Regions from separate parts of the Halomonas sp. TG39a genome, predicted to be linked through region 1. Evidence: predicted binding sites of a transcription regulator. Region 1 holds the regulator's gene; the other holds the start of a gene.
What was found. The regulator PhoB, encoded in region 1, activates phosphate uptake and scavenging genes when phosphate is short. The targets are predictions, from matches to a motif close to TGTCATANNNNTGTCANA.
Positions count from the first base shown of each region.

Region 2: a site for PhoB is predicted at 2,169-2,186, ahead of phnD (phosphate/phosphite/phosphonate ABC transporter substrate-binding protein). Genes of this name have one in related genera too.

Region 1 is NZ_JQLV01000001.1:3,510,377-3,520,454, forward strand. Features, by position in the region: gene pstA (phosphate ABC transporter permease PstA) at 1-819, shown strand, start outside; gene pstB (phosphate ABC transporter ATP-binding protein PstB) at 813-1,628, shown strand; gene phoU (phosphate signaling complex protein PhoU) at 1,660-2,385, shown strand; gene cysZ (sulfate transporter CysZ) at 2,465-3,181, shown strand; gene U738_RS15765 (copper chaperone PCu(A)C) at 3,309-3,803, shown strand; gene U738_RS15770 (hypothetical protein) at 3,897-4,220, opposite strand; gene U738_RS15775 (hypothetical protein) at 4,805-5,107, opposite strand; gene U738_RS15780 (hypothetical protein) at 5,752-6,057, opposite strand; gene phoR (phosphate regulon sensor histidine kinase PhoR) at 6,363-7,649, opposite strand; gene phoB (phosphate regulon transcriptional regulator PhoB) at 7,652-8,341, opposite strand; gene ubiA (4-hydroxybenzoate octaprenyltransferase) at 8,467-9,357, opposite strand; gene U738_RS15800 (chorismate lyase) at 9,393-9,968, opposite strand.
Region 2 is NZ_JQLV01000001.1:3,905,485-3,915,562, reverse strand. Features, by position in the region: gene phnE (phosphonate ABC transporter, permease protein PhnE) at 1-211, opposite strand, end outside; gene phnC (phosphonate ABC transporter ATP-binding protein) at 208-1,068, opposite strand; gene phnD (phosphate/phosphite/phosphonate ABC transporter substrate-binding protein) at 1,145-2,110, opposite strand; gene U738_RS17630 (EAL domain-containing protein) at 2,225-3,982, opposite strand; gene U738_RS17625 (alkaline phosphatase D family protein) at 4,145-6,064, opposite strand; gene U738_RS17620 (sensor histidine kinase) at 6,084-7,460, opposite strand; gene U738_RS17615 (winged helix-turn-helix domain-containing protein) at 7,457-8,131, opposite strand; gene U738_RS17610 (PepSY domain-containing protein) at 8,186-8,554, opposite strand; gene U738_RS17605 (hypothetical protein) at 8,715-9,194, shown strand; gene U738_RS17600 (DUF1853 family protein) at 9,315-10,078, shown strand, end outside.

The DNA of each region.
Region 1 (10,078 bases):
GGCGAGGGTGTTTGGCTATTTTTAAGCGAAGGCCCACGGGCGGCCAATACCGGTGGCGGCGTATGGCCCGCTATTTTTGGCACCGTTCTGATGGTGATTTTAATGTCGGTGATCGTCACTCCGTTTGGGGTGCTGGCGGCCATTTATCTTAATGAAATCGCCCACCAGGGAAGACTGACTCGCCTCGTGCGCATCGGCGTGCGTAATCTGGCGGGCGTGCCGTCGATTGTGTATGGGGTATTTGGCTTGGGGGTGTTTGTTTACGGCATTGGCGGCTCGCTGGATGAGTGGTTTTTTAACGATACGCTACCCTCGCCCACCTTTGGCACCGGCGGCCTGCTATGGGCGTCACTCACCCTCGCGCTGCTGACCCTACCGGTGGTGATTGTGGCAACCGAGGAGGGCCTAGCGCGCATTCCCGATGCTCAACGGGAAGGTGCCGTGGCCCTTGGCGCTACGCGCTTAGAGATGCTCACCCGCATCGTACTACCCATGGCTGCCCCCGCCATGCTGACAGGGGTGATTTTAGCGGTCGCCCGCGCGGCCGGGGAAGTGGCGCCGTTGATGCTCGTGGGTGTCGCCAAACTAGCGCCCCAGATGCCCATTGATGGTGAGTTTCCTTACCTACATTTAGAGCGCAAGTTTATGCACCTTGGCTATCATTTATTTGATACCGCCTTTCACGGCGAAGATGTGCAGGCCGCCATTCCACTGGTTTACGCTACGGCGCTACTTTTAGTGTTAATTGTGCTGGTGCTTAACCTAACTGCCATATTTCTGCGTCATTATCTTAGGCGTCAACGGGGAAACGAATGCTAGCGTCATTACATTCAGCCAATACCTCTCAGGCACCAGTGGCGCACTTTTCGTCCGAGCACAGCTGCCTGAGTATCGATCACTTTAGCCTCGCCTACGCGGGGAAAGAGGCGTTGCGCGACTTAACCCTCAGCGTTCCGCGTCATCGTGTAACCGCTTTCATTGGTCCGTCGGGATGCGGTAAGTCGACGCTATTACGGGCGATTAACCGGCTGCACGACCTCAATGAGTCGGCGACCCACAGCGGTCAAATCACCCTGGAAGGGCAGGATATTCATGATCCGAAAATGAATGTCACTGAGCTGCGGCGACGTGTCGGGATGGTGTTTCAAACGCCTAACCCCTTCCCCATGTCGATCTATGAAAACGTGGCCTTTGGCCTGCGACTGCAGCAGCGCCTGCCCAAGCGCAAAAGGGACGACATTATTGAGTGGGCATTAACCTCCGCCGCGCTGTGGGATGAAGTAAAAGATCGCCTGCACCGCTCCGCCTGGCAGCTTTCTGGTGGCCAGCAGCAGCGCCTGGTAATTGCCCGCACCTTAGCCGTACAGCCCGATGTGCTGCTGCTGGATGAACCTGCGTCAGCGCTCGACCCCATATCAACACTCAAAATTGAGGAGTTGATCCGTAACCTCAAGTCAGAGCTGACGCTGGTACTGGTCACCCACAATATGCAGCAGGCGGCGCGTGTATCGGATTACACCGCCTTTTTGCATCAAGGTGAGCTGGTTGAATACGGGCCTACCGATCAGGTCTTCACCAATCCCCGTTTGCAACGCACCGAAAACTACATCACCGGCCGCATCACCTAGGCCTTAGCGACTGAAACGTCAGGAGTGCTCCATGGATATTACGAGCGATACCCACAGCCAGCATATCTCTCGCCAGTTCAACCAGGAGCTGGAAGAGCTGAAAACCCACCTGATGGCCATGGGCGGTCTGGTGGAGAAGCAAGTGCAGGACGCCGTCTTTGCCCTACTGGAAGGCGACACCCGGTTGGCCGAACAGGTGCGTGATAATGACCGTCAGGTCAACGATCTGCAGCTGCAAATCGACGACGAATGCACCCGGGTACTGGCGCGCCGTCAGCCTGCAGCGTCCGATTTACGTCTGGTGCTGGCCGTTATCCGCGCCACCTCAGACCTCGAGCGGATTGGCGATGAAGCCAGCAAAATTGCCCGCAACGCGCTGCTACTCAGCGAAAATTCCAGCACTATTCGCGGCTTGGTAGAGGTGCGCCACATCAGCGAGCACGTGCGTAAAATGCTCCGCGATGCGCTAACCGCCTTTGCCCGCTTCGATACCGACCTTGCCATGCAGGTTGTGCGCGAAGACGAGCTGGTAGACGACGAGTACAGCAGCGCGATGCGCTCGTTAATGACCTTTATGATGGAAGACTCGCGCTCTATTACCTCAGTACTCAGCATTATGTGGGTACTGCGCGCGCTGGAGCGGGTTGGCGACCACGCCGACAATCTCGCCGAGTATGTGGTTTATCTCGTCAAAGGCCTGGATATTCGCCACAGCGACACCGACGACCTCGATCCGAAGGTGCTAAAAAAGTCTTGACCTGGTAAGGGTTTCCTCCTGCAATACGTCCAGGCTGCCAAGCGGCCTGGACGTTTGAATCACAAGGAGTTCACCCCACATGCTGGATGCTGTCACTGCGCTTAGCCGAGGTACACGCTGTGTGTATCAGCCGGGTATGCGCCGCTATATTTTCCTGCCGATTTTAGTCAACCTGATTGTCTACGTGAGTATGTTCAGCTTTGTGCTCAACCGCTTCGATGGCTGGTTAGCTCATTGGATGAGCATGGTACCCGCCTGGCTGGATTGGCTATCCTGGCTTATCTGGCCGCTGTTTGTGATTAGCTTGTTGGTAGTAGTGTTTTTTACCTTCACGCTGGTGACCAGCTTGATTGCAGCCCCTTTTTACGGCTTTTTGGCCGCCAAAGTTGAAATCCAAGCTACTGGCCGTGAGCCTATTGATGACCGAAATCTGGCTAAAACAGCCATTGATGCCCTGGGTCGAGAGTTTGTTAAGCTCGCCTATATTCTGCCGCGTGCCGCTGGCCTGTTTGTGATCAGCTGGATTCCAGGCGTCAATATCGTTGCCCCACTACTCTGGGCGCTGTTTTCTGCCTGGGTGATGGCCATCACCTATTTGGATTACCCCATGGATAACAACAAGGTAACGTTTGTTGATATGCGGCAACGACTCGCTAAGCGCTGGTGGCAAAGCCTCAGTTTTGGGGGGCTGGTCACGCTAATCACCTGGATTCCGCTCGCCAATCTATTTCTGATTCCCGGCGCTGTAGCGGGTGCCGTGCTGCTTTGGGATGACCACTATAGGGACGGCATGTAATGACGCATGTAATGAGGCACGTGGCATCACGCCGCAGTAGACGCTTATTACCCAGGCTATGCCGCTTTGCTACCTTTACGTTTTAGCTATATTTCCCTTCATTCAATAAACAATAAGGAATAAACGCATGTTAAAACCGATGGCTTGGCTGGGTGGCGTGCTCGTGATTGGCGCCATGTCTATTTCAATGGCGTCTGGGGCACTCGCCCACGACGTAAAAACAGACGCTCTGCGCATTGCGCACCCTTTCGCCACACCCACCCCACCGGGTGCTGAAAACGGCGCTGCCTATGTAGATATCACCGCCTTTTCAGACTCCGTTACCCTGATTGGCGCCAGTAGCCCGGCAAGCAGCAACGTTGAGTTGCACGACATGCAAATGGACGGCGATATGATGCAGATGCGGCATGTGGATGAGATTCGTGTCGAGGCTGAGGAAACCTATAGCATGCGTCCTGGCGGCGGCTTTCACTTAATGCTGCTTGGTTTAACCGAACCGCTAAAAGAGGGCGAGCAGTTTCCCCTCACGCTAACCTTTGCTGAACAAGGCGATGTGGAGATTGAGGTCTGGATCCAAAACGCTCAAGAAGGCAGTGAAGCCGCTGATGGGCACCACCACTGATGACCGTTGCTTTTAACGCAAAGCAAAAACCCCCGCCGAAGCGGGGGTTTCAACGAGAAACGGCTAAATTAGCAGTTACACTTATTTTATCGGTTACCAGTCAGTGCTATCGCCTTCATCTCGGGTCAGATCTTCTGGGCTGATATTAGCACCACGCTGCACTCTTTCCCCTTTATCAGAAGCACTGCTAGATGGCGAGAAATCCAGGCTATCGCCATCATCACGGTTCAAATCGTCAGCCGATACGTGAGCTGCATGTGACGTTGCATGCGTTTCAGGCTTGTCGATGACACCTTGACCAGCGGAACGGTCTTGGTTCAATTCAATGGACGAGTTCGCCATTGCCAGCGGGCTCGCGACTAGACCAAAAGCAGTCGCTACGATAGCAACCTTCTTGCTCGTTTCTTTCAATAACATGACGTGCTCCTCAATATTTTTGGATACCGCTCAATAACAATAAGAACGGTCATTACTGCTTTAACAAGGCATACTGAATGCCAAAGCTCATATATAAACAATAAGAACTTACAAATCAGTCACATAAAAAATAAAATTGCGCACAAAAAAAAGCAGCACTAGCTTATTTTGCAAAATATAATTGTGCAACAATTACACATGTGACGATTTATTTATAGCCAATACGGCTGGTTCAGACATGCCTTCCGGAGAGCTGATGGAAAAATAGCGGCGCTGATGGAGATAGGAGCCGTTAGAAAACAGCACCCAAACGAAGAGGATAGTAGCTTAAGAGCGTTTTAAGTGTCACAAAAAATCAGACCCCGCATCAGCAGGGTCTAAGGACACAAGATTATGACAATGACTAGCGCTAGCTTCCTTTCCGTTTGCGGGACTCCAACCTTGGAATTTAACCCTGACCAGCGCTCTGATTGTCGTTTGATTCATTCCTTGAATCGACGTGCATCCCTATCGGTGTGACACGTTTTTACGCTTTTAGCTCACAACCTAATCGTAATATATTTTCTCGAAATTGCAAACTTTTGTTACCAAACGTTTCCATCACCTACGTCTTGGGTCAAATCTTTAGCGGTGTAGTCCGCTTGACCACTAGTGCGATGAGACTCTGCCTTGACGACATTAGGGCGGTCGCCTTCGTCATACATTAGATCAGATGGGCTAAAATCTGCTTGGCCGGATGTGTGATGAGACTGCGCCTGGATGGGCTCGTCATCAACCGTGAAGTCTTGATTGGCATCGATGGAGATATGGGCAAAGGCTAGCGGGCTGGCCAGCAAACCAAATGAAAGACCTACAACGGCTGCTTTTTTCACAAATGCGTTAAACATACTATTTACTCCTGGCGACTGTTTGATACCGCTGAAGTGAAGTGAGAGGGGCACTGTGGCTGATATCTCACTGCGGTTAGCTTCACTGCCTTGAGATTGCATATGCAATGCCAAAAACAAAAATTAAAAAGTTAATAACCAAAAATCAAATACTTAAACAATTTAAATTGCGCGCAATCATATGCCGCTAAAAACAAAAGCACGCTAATTACATGTGCACTAATGACACATGCGCAAAATTGTCTGTGCCTTTATGACACACTCAGCAAAGCAACCCAGGCACAGCTAATAGGCCGCTAGACGCTAGCGTTTATAGAAAAACGAAAAAAGTACTGTAAAGGGAGTGGCAGCGAAGGCGGGTGGGCAGAAGTAATAAGGAAAAAGCAGGAGGCGAAAAAGCAGACAGCAAAAAATTAGGCCCCGCACAGCGGGGCCCGATATCAGAATAGGTTATAGGTAATGACTAACGCTAGCTTCCACTCCTTGTGCGGGATTCCAACCCTGGAATTTACCCTGACTAACGTTTTGATTTCCTATTGATTCATCCTTGAATCCGAAGCACATCCTTGTCTGTATAACATCCTGTTGATCGCTTCCTCATCCTATGAAAAAGCATTCAATGATATCTAAAAAATCATCAATAATTAGCTACCGCCATTTTCTTCAACAAGTTCATCTTCGTCATATTCAGCGTCATCTGAGTGACTGCTTGATTGAGGCTCCATGTCGCTGGCATCATCGCCTTCGTCATGGGTTAAATCGTTACTCATGCTATCACTGCTAGAGCTACCAGTACCCTGTGCATCCATTGGCTGCTCATCAGCCGTGATGCCTTGGTTCTCATCAATTGCAGTGTTTTCATCTGTTTGTGCAAACGCCAATGGGCTTGCCATCAGGCCAAAAGATACACCTAAAATACCAGCTTTCTTGAGAAAATCCTTGGACATCATATTCCACCTCCGATCGCTGTTTGTTACCGCTTGGTTAAGAAAGAAAGGCTAACCAGTAGCCAGCAATTCCTGCGGTCATCTTCCTTACTTAATAAAGTGCAGCTGGCATGCCAAAAGTCACAATAAAAATATAAAACAAATAAAATCAATGACTTAACAAATAACCGCTATACCAAAGAAATACTACCCAAGCCATCAATTGGCGCTTAAAGCTGTATAAAAATGACACATGAGTAAGTTTTACCAACCTTGCATGCCAATATTGCACACTTCTACAAATGTTGTGCGTTGGATCCTTTGCTTAATTAAACCAGACGCGAGGAGGGGAAGGAGCAGCGAAACAGCGCGCCCTTGCCGGGATGAGATTCAATTTGCAGCTGTGCATCGTGACGCAATAGCACGTGCTTAACGATCGCCAAGCCTAAGCCTGTACCACCGGTCGCAGTGCTGCGCCCCTTATCGACTCGGTAAAAGCGTTCGGTTAAGCGGGGAATATGAACGGGATCAATCCCTTCACCATTGTCTTCAACATCTATATAGCCCCCGCCAGTAGCGCTAGCTTTCCAGCGCAGTGTGATTTGGCTGCCTGCTGGCGTGTAGCGCACCGCATTAAAGGCCAGATTAGAGACGGCGCTGCGAATTTCCTGTTCGCTACCTAACAGCCGCGCATCGCTTTCAAGCGCCACTGTGATGGTATGCCGCTGATGCGACAGGGCCAGCGCATCATCACAAACGCTTTGTAGTAAAGGCCCAAGTGGCAGCGGGTGATGATCTTTACCGCCCTGATCAATCTCCAGACGCGAAAGCAGCAATAAGTCATTGACCAAATTCTGCATCCGCTGGGTCTGTTCCTGCATTTGCTGGATACTACGACCTAATCGCGGCGGCAACTGATCGGCAATATCACTGTAGGTTTCCAAATAGCCGGAGAGCACGGTCAAAGGAGTGCGCAGCTCGTGGGAGACATTGGCAACAAAGTCGCGCCGCATCTGCTCAAGGCGATGCAAGCGGGTGATATCGCGCGCCATCACCAAGCGTTCATCGTCACCGTACAGGGTAATTTGATACTGCAGAATTCGCCGTTCATCAATCGGCGAGGTTAGCGTTAATGGCTCACTGTAGTTACGCGCATTAAAGTAACTGATAAAGCTTGGATCGCGCAGCAGATTGGTAATGTGCTGACCACGGTCATGGGCGGTTTGTAGCCCTAGCATGGCGGTGGCAGCGCTGTTCCACCACTCCAGATCACCGTGACGGTCAAGCATGACCACGCTGTCGCGCATCGCTTCAGACGACTCTTGAATACGCGCTAAGGTAGCGCGCAGACGGCTTTGGGTAATACGCTGGCTTTTTTGATAGCGGTATAAGCGGTCAAATAACTCGCCCCACATTCCGCGAGCAGCAGGCGGCTCATCGTGTGGGTGAAGGGTGAGCCACTGGTAGAGCTCGCGCAACTGACGTAAATGGTAAAACAGGCATACCGCTAGCCCTGCCGAAAGCCCTAGCCCAGCCGAGCCCAATAGCCAACCTAAGCAAGTACCCAGCGTGGACAGCCACGCTATTCGCCACAGCTCACGACTCCATAAACGCACATTTACACCCGTGCAGAGAAACGGTAACCGGTACCCCGAACCGTTTGAATCAGGTTTTGATGCACGTCGCCCAGCGCTTTGCGCAAGCGGCGAATATGCACATCGACCGTGCGTTCTTCGACGTAGACGTTGCCGCCCCACACTTGGTCAAGCAGTTGGCTACGCGTGTAAGCGCGCTCTTGATGGGTCATAAAAAACTGCAGCAAACGGTACTCGGTAGGCCCCATTTCCAGCGCTTTGCCGTGGGCGCTGACCCGGTGGCTTACCGGATCAAGTAGCAGACCGTTAATCTCTATCGGGTCTTCAACCCCACGCGGGGTCGCACGGCGCAGCACCGCCTTTAACCGAGCCACCAATTCCCGGGGTGAAAAGGGCTTGGTGATATAGTCATCGGCACCGGCTTCAAGCCCTTGAATTTTATTATCCTCTTCGCCTTTAGCGGTGAGCATAATAATAGGAATTTCGGCGGTAGCTTCTTCACGCTTTAAGCGCCTTGCCAGCTCAATTCCGCTAGTGCCCGGCATCATCCAGTCCAGCAGCAGTAGATCGGGTTGGTGGTCAACCACCATAGCATGAGCATCTTGGGCATTATCCGCTTCGAGCACGCGATAGTCAGCCATTTCCAGCGCTACCGCGATCATCTCGCGAATCGACGCTTCATCATCGACAATCAGAACGGTCTTGGCGGTCATACCAGAGCCTCACGGTGTTCGAAAAAACTAGTTCAAAGAAAGCGAATTCAAAGAAAAACAGTTCAATGACATGTCAATGACGATAACACCATGACTTGATGACAGTTACATGACAACCGCCGAGATTACCCAGTGATAGGCCACCAACTTAGCGCGATACCGGCAAAAATCAGTAGCCCCGACCAGTGATTATTGAGAAACGCCTGGAAGCAGGGATCCCGCTCCTGATAGCGAATTAAGCGCTGCTGATGCAGGAAAGTCGCCGCCATGGCCGCAAGCCCTAACCAGAAGAATCCACCTAAACCAACCCGCCAGCCTACCCAGGCCAACAACCCCAGAGTGGCTAACTGGAGCAGGCCGATAATCAAACGATCCGCGTTTCCAAACAGCACGGCCGTCGATTTAATGCCAATTTTTAAATCGTCGTCGCGATCGACCATGGCGTACTGGGTATCATAGGCCACTGTCCAGCACACATTAGCGCAGAATAGCAGCCATGCTTCCAGCGGCACGTGGCCAAGCACGGCGCCAAAAGCCATCGGAATTGCCCAGGAAAAAGCCGCGCCCAGCACCACCTGGGGAAAGTGGGTATAGCGCTTCATAAACGGATAAATAATCGCCAGCAGCACCCCGCCCAGCGAGAGCAGCACCGTAAACCAGTTGGTTAGTAGTACCAGAATAAACGCCGCGGCCACCAGGGCAATAAACAGCAGCTGCGCCTCGGTTTCGCTGATCCGGCCCGTGGCTAATGGACGGTTTTTGGTACGTTTCACATGGCCGTCAAAGTGGCGATCCGCATAGTCATTGACCACGCAGCCCGCGGCACGCATCACGTAAACACCGGCCACGAAAATCAGCAGCACATTTCGCCCGGGCACGCCTTCTGCAGCGACCCAAAGTGCCCACAGCGTCGGCCACATCAAAAGCCATGTGCCTATCGGCCGATTCAAGCGCATCAGCTGTAAAAAATCTGCCACGCGAGCCCATCCCTTCGGCCGCAACAGTGAACGATCCATGCTTACCTCACGAAGAATAAGATGCAGGCGCTAGCCTAGCGCGAAGGCAGGCCAAGATCATCCGCCATCGCCGTCAAAAAATACTCTTGCACTAATAACGACAGACTGCCGTGCTTGCAGCCGTGATAAAAAACGGAGCGCCTTCCCCAGGCACAGCCTTCCCGTATGCCGTTGACGCTAGCAAACTGGGGGGAATGCGTCGTTACTTCCAATGGCCCACGCACTAAACCCGGCTGGCGAAATAGCCAACTACCTAGCGAGCGCTCGCCCAAGCTCTCTAGCCGTTGGCCCTTTACCTGCGTGAGCGGGGCGACCGAGCGCGCCACCACCCACGGCGTTTCATCTAAACACAGCGCCACTTCCCGCAGCCAAGCGTAACGCTTAGCACCAATGCCCAGCGCCTGAGCCTCATCCTGTCGCGGCCAACCGACGCCCTGGCGTAGCAGCCGTACTCGAAAAGGCTTATCGCCCCCCGCGGCCATTAAACGGGCGGTTAATGAGTCGGTAGAGGCAACCCACTGCCACCAGGGGGCACTCATCGCCGGGCGGGCCGCATCAATCTGGCGCCAGCGCGAAAATAGAGGGGTTTGCCGAAAAGCAGCAGGCGTCACCAAGTTCTCCAGGGCAATAAACGGGTCAGCTAGTGTAACATGGGGCAATGAAAGGCTTTTGTTTCAACACCTTTTTTAGCAGCTCTAGTTTAGCGCCTCTTTCTTAGCAA
Region 2 (10,078 bases), 400 kb from region 1:
AGTCAGGCTGCATAAAGGCGCCTAAAAAATTAACCGCCCGGCCTGCGCCTTCCGCCACCCGCGCCCAGTTCACCTCTACCGAGGCAAGCGCTAAAAACAGATAAACCACCGCGCCGATGGCGAGCCCCCAGCGCAAGCGGGGACTTTCAATTAGCGGTAGTCGCCGCCACTGACCGCGCTGCGCCGCCTGCTGGCGTGCCTGCTCGCTCATCGTGCCACTCCCGCTTCAATTGACGACATTACCCGCGCGTAGGGAGGATTAATCGGAGTAGTGTTAGTCGCCTCATCGCCGCTGACTTCATCGTCCATGGGTTCAGGCGTGGTGTCCCAATCCTCTTCACCGTAGATCGTGGTGAGGATCTCGCTGGTGAGTTCGCTGGGCAGGCCATCAAACACGATCTCTCCAGCGCGCAGGCCGACAATACGGTCAGCAAACTGCTGAGCCAGGGCCACATCGTGGATATTGATAATCGCCGCCAGCTCGCGCTCTGCGCATAGCTCGCGAATCAAGCGCATGATCTGGCGGGAGGTTTTCGGGTCGAGGCTGGCGGTCGGCTCGTCAACCAGCAACAGCTTGGGGCTTTGCAGTAGCGCCCTGGCGATACCCACCCGCTGGCGCTGGCCGCCGGACAATGCATCGGCGCGCTTGTCGATGGCATGGGTCAGCCCTACCCGCTCTAGCAGACGGAAGGCTTCGACCACTGCCTCCTGGGGGTAGCGGCGCAAAAAGCTGCGCCAAAAACCCACGTAACCGAGCTGACCAGACAGCACGTTTTCCATCACGGTGAGCCGGTCTACCAGTGCGTACTCCTGAAAAATCATCCCCATGGAGCGGCGGGCGTGACGCAGCTTGTGGCCCGAGAGCTTGGTGAGTTCGGTGTTCTCCAGGCGAATGCTGCCCTGGGTAGGTTCAACCAATCGGTTCACACAGCGAATAAGGGTACTTTTACCCGCGCCAGAAGGTCCTATCAGCGCCATTACCTGGCCTTTGGGCAGGGTGAGCTCAATATCGGTAAGCGCTCGGTCCCCGGTTGGGTAGCGCTTGCCTACGCCACTGAGTGTCAACATCGTTCTACCTCTTATGTATAGCGAAACGGCCAGAAGGTGAGCCCTCCTGGCCGAATAATTGCTGATAACCGACTGATTAATCGCAGTCGTAGGTCACGCCGTTGGCGTCGGCAATGGTGCGAATAACTTCCCAGTTTTCCTGATAAGTAATCGGAATAAACTGTGCTTCGCCGGAGTTAGCGAATTCTGACTCGAGGGCCGTGCCTTCCCAGTCGTAGCTGAAGAACGCATCCTGAATTTTCTCAGCAAGTTCCGGATTCAGGTTATTGGCCAGCCCGTACGCGGTGGTAGGGAAGGTTTGTGAGGTGTAGATAATGTCGTAATCACCTTCGCTAACCACACCGCGGGAAATCATTCGCTTGCCAACGGAGTTAGCTATTGCAGCAGCTTCGTAGTCTTCGTTAACCACGCCGAGAATGGAGTTGTCATGAGAGCCCGAGAAAGCGGTCTCAAAATCTTCACCCGCTTCCAAACCGTACTCTGAACGCAGCAGCGCGGAGGGAGCGCGGAAACCGGAGTTGGAGGTCTCGGAAGTAAACGCTAACTGGCGACCTTCCAGGTCTTCAACAGCCTCAATGCCGCTGCCTGGATAGGTGATGATTTCCATCTCGTACCCAAAGCTGCCATCTTCAGCGGCCATCATCGCAAACGGGCGGAAACCACCGCAGTTAACCGCCACCGGTACGCCACCGGTATTAAAACCGGCTACGTGCAGACGGCCAGCGCGCAGCGCTTCCTGCTGGGCAGCGTTGGACTGCACCGGGAAGAACTGGATTTTTTTGCCAGTGGCTTCGCTCAAGTGATCCAGAAAGTCAGACCAGACATCCGCGTAAACCGCGGGGTCTTCAACCGGCGTGTAGGCAAACACCAAGGTATCCGGGTCAACCCACTGTGACTCGTCGCTGGGGACATCGGCGACCATATCGCCATCGTTATCCACATAGCGCGATGAAAGGTCCGCAGAGGCGCTCACCGCGGCTAAGGCGAAGGCACTGGCAACGGCGGCGCTAATTAACGTGCGGGAAAAAGATAATGTCTGCATGGGTCACCTGTAGCGTTCTGTAGAGTTATTAAAAGATGACAACATCCTGACGACCCCAGATGACAAAAATGGGACACTTATATGACCGCTTCGTGACGTTTTGGCGAAGGACAGTTAATCTGCAGTTTGAAAAGCCTCGTGGCCGCGGCGCTCTACAAACAGGCTGTTACCGGGCATTTTTTTGGCCTGGTGCTTCAGCTCAGAAAGCTCGCCTGCGATATCCAGCGATTGGCAGGTAGTCGTATCGTGGATGGGTTTTACCGCAATCGAGACGCTCACAAAGGGAAAAAACGTCATTCTATTTTGACGGTTTTCGATGTGAATCCCGCCCTGAAGGCGATCAGCCTCTTCATAGAAGCCCGGCGCCATCACCTCGAATGAGTGCAGAATTTGCTGACAAACACTTTCCCAGTGCTCAAGCGGCAGCAACATCATAAAATCATCGCCGCCAATATGGCCAATAAAGCCCCCGGCATTCTCTACCTGTGCTTGCAGCAGCCGCGATAGCGAAATGATGATGTGGTCACCTCGGGCGTAGCCATAGGCATCGTTAAAGGCTTTAAAGTTATCCAAGTCAACATAGGCCGCGGCAAACCCATGCCCGGAGGCCAAATAAGCCGCCAGGGTTTCATTGATCAGGATATTACCCGGCAGGCCGGTGAGCGGGTTGGCATGCCGCGCTTGGCGCACCTGAATCGCGGTAATCTCACGCAAAAGGTCAACGATATTGCCCATCCCCAGGTAGTCACCGTTAGCGTTAACGATGACAAAGTCCTCTTGCTCAATATCCCGGCTGTCGGTCAACTTCTGACTCAAAATCTCAAGCGGAGTATCCGCTTCGGCCACCAGCATGCGTGCATCAGCAACGTCCAGCACGCGGCGCTTGGCATAAAGGGAATGGCTATAGGGGTTGGTAAATAGAGTTAAAAACGAGTTGCGTCGCACCACCGCCACGGGCTTACCATTCTCCAGCACGGCCACGCAGCGCAAGCTGGGTTGTTGGCGAAATCGCTCGGAGATATACGGCACTGCGCAATCCGTCGTTATGGCATCGGTAGCCCGTAAAATCGAGCGCGTGGTACGACCCGCAGGGCTTTTTAATTGGGTGCTCGCCGGCAGCACCATATTGAGTTCTAAAGGCGGCTGCTGGTTGGGTCGGGCGAAATAGAAGCCTTGTAGTAGTGCGAGCCCACGGTCGAGTTCCCACAAGCAAAGATGCTCAGCAGCGGTCTCCACCCCTTCGGCGATCACTTGGCAGTCCAGGCTACGGGCCACGTCGAGAATCGAGCGCAGGAATTCTCGCTTGGCAGGATCCTGATCGATGCCGGAGATAAAGTGACGGTCGAGCTTAACGAAATCCGGGCGCAGCTCAGACCAGTGGCGTAGGCTTGAGTGCCCTGCACCTAGATCATCCAGCGCGACTTGAAAGCCCATAGTGCGGTAGTGATCCACCGCTTGGCGCATTAGCTCGTAGTCGTGGATTGGCACGTGTTCAGTGAGCTCGATCACCACCCGCTCTGGGGGCAAGCCGCTGTCACGAATAAAGCCAAGCGTTAAGCCTTCGCGAAAATCACGCTCTACGATCGTCAACGGCATAACGTTAAGAAACAGCAGGCCCGGCAGATCAAGCTCTGCAAAGCGGTAGATGGCTAACCGTCGGCAGAGTATATCTAATTCCACCAGCTTTCCGGCCTGAGTGGCTACTTCAAACAGTCGTAACGGCGAGTGAAGCGGCGATGTTTTAGGCCCACGAATCAGTGCTTCGTAGCCATAAATCGCCTGCTGGCTGGCATCCACAATGGGCTGAAAGAGCACGTGCAACTCTTCTGTTGCAATAATCTTTTGCAACCACTGCGATTCTTGTGCGGTCATTTGCCTGCTGCCCTATTCTGCCACCCTAATAACCAGCGGTGGTTCCTATGATGTGTCACCTTCCCTGGAGTTGGTTGATAAGCTGCAAGCAAGCGTGCGTCATTTTTGTGACGCTATAATGACAATCATCAAGGACATCAGTCAGTTGACGCTACACTGACGTTAAATGAGCGGTTTTTCCCGCGCCGGAAAGACCACCTCGCTACCGTCGGCGTCGAGCTGTCGGATATCGATAGGGTGGCCCTTCTCATCCAGCGTTACTAAGCCAATGCCGCTGGCGTTCCACAGCCGTTCACCAGCGCTGGCGCGGTCAGGATCGCGGGGGTGAACGCTTAGCTTGCGGCGCTTGGTGAACCAATTAAGCGGCGACCACGGCGCGTAGAGCCAGCGATTGAGCCGGTCAAAGGTATTGAGCAGGTTTTTGGGAAAGGTGTTTTTGATCCCGCTTGAGGTGATCTGCCACAGATGGGGAGAACGGCGCTGATGGCGCACCACAATGTCGTAGACAAACGAGTAGTGCACGTCGCCAGATAGAATCACGTAGTTGCCTGGGGTTTTGGAGTGCTGCCAAATTTGCAGCAGCGTATTGGCCGCTCCGCGGTGAGCCATCCAGTTTTCGGCATCCACCACCAGCGGCTTACCGGCAAGGGTAAACAGCTTTTGGATTCCCTCTATCAACTTGACGCCGAACATTGGTGCGGGAGAAACAATCACCGCACTTTTGGCCCCCATTAGCGCCTGCTGCATTTCCATTAGCGCCTCCCAGTCCATCAAGCCCGAAGGGCGGTGCGGGCTGCGCTCGCTGCGCCAGCGGCGGGTGCGGGTATCGAGCACAATCAGCGCGGGAGTGCCGGGCACCTGAAACTCCCAGCCCTGAAAACGCAGCAGCCGCTCAATCAACCCATCCTGCTCGGCGCATACTAGCGGCTGGTCGCCATCGCCCAGCAGGGTCGAGGCGTGATGGACTAACGGGTTCATTTTATCCGGGTCGTTACCCCAGGCTTGGCAAAGCAGATAGGCCACCAGGGCGTTACCGATAATACGCTTAGAGAACGGATGACCGTAGGCGGCGCGCTCCCAATCGGCGGTCAGGTTCCAGTCGTCGGTGACGTCGTGATCGTCGAAAATCATCAGGCTGGGCAAATGCGCCATCAGCCGCGCGCACTGGGGCAAACCCGCAACAAAGTCATCGATCACCGCCTGCTCCTGACGATACAGCTCGGCATCTTTGTCATCTAACTCAGGCGGCGTTGGCGCAATCACCTGCCAGGGCGTCGGCGACCACACCAGGCAGTACATGGAGAGCATTTCGGCCAGCGTCATCAAATGGTTATGGGCATTCGCCGAGGTAAACACGGGCTTTTTGACACCGCCGAAGAAGCGCTCGCGCAGCGCCACGTTGCTAGTCACATCGGGCAGTAGCTCTGCACGGCGATAGTAGCTATCCGGCGAGCGGTAGAGCGCCTGGCTATCATCGACCGTCGCCCCTTCCAACCACTCATCCACCAGCCCTAGCCGTTCAATCAGCGCATGCACGGCACGTAGCATCGGCCCGGCCACATCGTCGGCGTACACCTGATCACCGGTCATCAAGAGCCAGGCGGGCCATTCGGTGGGCGCTGACTGCTGTTCGGCAAGCCAGCTGTCGGCACGCACCAAGCCATCCGCACTGTCGTGATGGGGCTTACGGCAGGAGCCGTGCATTAAGCGGTGATGCCGCGAGGCAATCACAAAAGCAGGGTAAGCGGCACCGTCATAGCACAGCCACGGCGCCCATTCGGGCAGCGAGCGCCACTCGCCCTGCTGGGTTTCCACCTGCAGGTCGTACTCGATGCGCTCGTCGCAGGGCAGTGCTGACTCAAGCTCACAATCGATTAGGTAGATAAAAGCGCGCTCACCGATAGCGATGCACTGCTGATGGTGCGCTAAACCAATCGACTGGCTATCGGTGCGCCCTGGGCGCAGTACCAAGGTCATGTTCAGCGGCCGGATAGCAACAAGCCAAAGTACCAGACGGGTAGTGCTGATGCGTCTTAACAGGGGGCCGGCGACTATATCGGGCAGCGTATCTGTGCGATTCATTCGGTGCGGTCTCCATTAGTTACGCGCGGCGATTACGCGCGATGACGGGTAGTTCCACCACCACTTTCAATCCGCTAGTGCTAGGACGGCTCAGCTGCATATGGCCGCTGTAGAGAGCAACAAGGTCGGTCACAATGGCCAAACCCAGACCGCTACCCGAGCGTTGTTCGTCCAACCGTTTACCGCGCTGTACCGCCTGCTGACACTCGGCTTCGGACATACCAGGGCCATCATCGCTAACGGTTAAGGTTAACTGCTGCTCGTCGATCGCTACCTGTAGCTGCACATCGCTGTGTGCCCAGCGCAGCGCGTTATCCATCAAGTTGCCCACCAGCTCTTGGATATCCTGCTCATCCATATGCACCTTAACGTCACGCGGCCAGATTTGGCGTAGCGCAATGCCGCGCCGCTGGGCAAGCCTGGCTAGCCCGTTGAGCAGCGGCGCTAGGGTGGCGTGCAAATCAATCGGCGCAAAGCGTACGCCCTCGCCCGCTGCCGATGCCCGCGCCAGATGGTGACGTACCGCGCTATCCACGCGTTCTAGCTCAACTTCCCAGGCGGCACGGTTCGTTTCTGGTAGTTGGCGTAGCTGCAGGCGCATCACACTCAGCGGGGTTTTCAGCGCATGGGCCAGGTTGCCAGCGGTATGGCGGCCGCGCTCGATCAAGCGCTGGTCGCGGGCCAGTACCGCATTCATCGAGGCCGCTAGCGTCGCTAGCTCGTCAGGCAAGCGGGTATCCAGCTGTTCGGCGCGCCCCTGTTCCACATCGTGTAGATTGGCATGCATACGCCGAAGCGGTGCTAGCCCCCAGCGTACTTGCAGCGCCAATACGCCGAGCAACAGCACGCCCAAGCCTACTAAACCGCCCCATAGCAGGCGTTGAAATTCGCCAATATCGCGGGCTAACACATCGTCCCGAGCGGCCACGCTAATGTGCAGCGGCGCTTCTAACGGCGCCAGATAGATATCGCGCTCCACCACGCGCAGCGACTGGCCCCGGGGACCAGGTATCGAGCGGGCGCTAAGGGTGTCATTGTCGATGACCGGTAGGCGCTGATCCCACAGCGAACGCGAGGCCAGGGTGTTTTCCTCGCCATCGGTAATTTGCCAGTACCAGCCGGAATAGACAGTCTCAAAACGTGGGTCACCCAGCGCCCGGTCGTGGACGAGCTGCTGCTCAATGGGGTCATAGGTAACGCCCGCGATAATGACGTTGAGGGTGGCCCCCAGGCGCTCGTCAAAGGCCTGCGTGGCGGAGGTCCGGTAATGATGAGACAGCAGCGTACCCGCGATGGGCAGCGCCAGCCCGACCATCACCAATACGGCCAGCAGTAGCCGCACGCTGATAGAGCGTTTTGCCCAGCGGTCTTTCCATGCGGTGGTGTCTTGACTCATTCGCTAGCAGGCTCTTCAGCTAATAGCCGATAGCCCTGGCCACGCAGGGTAGCAATCCGCCAGCTGCCCAATTTGCGGCGCAGACGGCTAACCTGAACATCGATCACGTTGGAGTCTGGCTCGTGGTCGCGGTCGTAAACGTGCTCTGAAAGCTCGGTACGGCTGACAACCCGTGGTGCGGCGTGCATCAAATAACCCAGCAGACGGGTCTCCTGGGCGGTTAATCCCACCGGGCGACCGGCAAGCGAAACGTGCTGGGTGTGGGTATCCAAACTCAGCTCGCCCACTTTCAGCACCGGGTGGGCATGGCCATGGCTGCGGCGCACCAGCGCACGTAGGCGAAAGAGGACTTCCGCCGATTCGAACGGCTTGGTGACGTAGTCATCCGCGCCGGCGGTAAATCCTGCGGCCTTATCGGCCCAGCGCTCACGGGCGGTAAGGATCAGCACCGGCAGGTCGATACCATCTTCCCGCCATGCTGCCAACCAGCGGGTGCCATCGCCATCGGGTAGCCCGACATCCAAAATCAGCGTGTCGTAGGCTTCCGTGCGCACCAGAAAATCGGCGTCCTGACCAGTGGCCGCATGCTCGACTAGCCAATCTCCGTCGCGCAGCGCCTGGCTTAGCTCACGAGCCAGCGCCTGGTCATCTTCTACCAACAAACACTTCATTGGCTAACTACCCTTCTTTTTGTATGGCAAATGATAGCAACAGGCTAGTGGCTCCTAGCGGCGCATATCGTTGATACGTACGCCTTCTATCGACATCAACTGGCCGTTATGGCCATCAAATTCAAACTCGACGACTTGCCCTTGCGGGCCAAGCAGCTTGATTTCATACTCGACATACCCTCCTTCACGTTCCACCTCAACCTCGAGCACTTCGCCTATATAGTGGTCTTCCAACCAATCCAAAATAGAGTCAAGAGGCACAACCTCACCGCGGCGTACCTCGCCGTGCAGCGATTCCCAGTGCTGGTCACCCACAGCACTGCCCACCAGCAGTAGCATGAGAGCTAAGCCAGTGACGTTGCGACGAGTGCCTCGTTGGAAGCTGCGCAGCGGTTTCATAGGGTGGCGGAGGAATTTACGCATGATGCAAGCATGCCAAAAGCAACATGAACGCTAGATGAACAGTTTTGTCAGCTTAAGGAAAGTATCGCGGTGGTATAAATTCCCTGTCGCATTCGCTGAATGCCGTTTATTCACTGTCGTATAGACATTCACGTTTAAATACGTAAAGAAGGAATTTGCCATGAACACCATGAAAAAAATGCTGCTGATCCCGACCTCTGCTCTGCTACTTGCCGCAGCTGCCGGTAGTGCCCAGGCCGACGATTCACTGCCGATGGATCGCATTGATGACGTATTGACCCACGCCAATGACTACGGTTTCAGCCACTACGAAGAAATTAGCATTGAAAGCCGTGGCCGCGCAGAAGTAGAAGGCTGGTTGGACGATGAGTGGTACGCTGACGTGGAATTTTCACTCGATAACGGTGAAACACTGCAAGAGCAACGTGAGCGCCTGATTACCGGTGCTTGGGGCATGAGCGAAGATGATATCCGCCAAGCGTTAGACGTAGCCAGCCAGGAAGGTATGGTCGAATTTGAATCTCTCGATATTGGTAAAAGCGGCATCATCGATATCGAAGGCCGTGGCGAAAATGGCCGCGAACTAGAAATCAGCGTGCGTCAGGGCTCTTCCGAAGTTACCCAAATTGACCACGATTAATATTTTTAGCTAATCGCTTTGCGGGCTCCCTACGGGGAGCCCGCTGCGTTTATGGTAGGCTGCCAAATCATGTAGCTAATTTTCTAGTGCCAACCTTACCAAGGTGCTGAGGAGACATCCGTGCTGAACGAAAGCCTTCATGGCGTGCTGGAGGATGGAGCACTCGGCAACACGGTGTCAGCACTGAGAGACTTAGCTTGGCTGGTCGCCACGCCTGACCTGGTGGAGCTGCCGCCCCCCATCCCCTGCGCTGGGCGCCCTACACTGCAAGAACTAGGCTTGGAGCATACCCTGCTGCCCTGGCTGCGCCAGTTACAGCCATTAGCCGCTTTAAACGGCAGCCGCGCGACGCGCATGGGCCATTATCACGAACGCCTGTGGCACACGCTGTTAGACCACGCACCCAATACACGGCTGCTCGCCAGCAACGTACGCATCACGCGAAAGCGCAATACCCTGGGCGAGCTGGATATGCTCTATCGCACCCGCGAGAAGCCGGCGCCGGTGCATTTGGAAGTAGCGATTAAGTTCTATCTGGGACTGCCCGAAGGCCCTGGCGCGCCCACCAGCCAAAGCCGCTGGATTGGCCCCGGTGGGCTGGATAGCCTGGCGCTCAAGTGCACTCATCTACAGCGTCATCAACTGCCACTCTCCAACACACTACCCGCGCTGGAAACGCTCGCCCATTGGTTAACGCCACGAGATCTGGGTGTATCGAGCGTCAGTTTAAGCGAACAGTTAACCCAGCGGCTGGCAATACCGGGCGTGTTGTATTACCCCTGGCACGCTGAGATGCCAGCCCCGGAGGGTGCAACGGCTGATCACCGCCGGGGGACTTGGTGCTATTTGCGCGATTGGCCTGAGATGGCCGCCAGCCTTCCCGC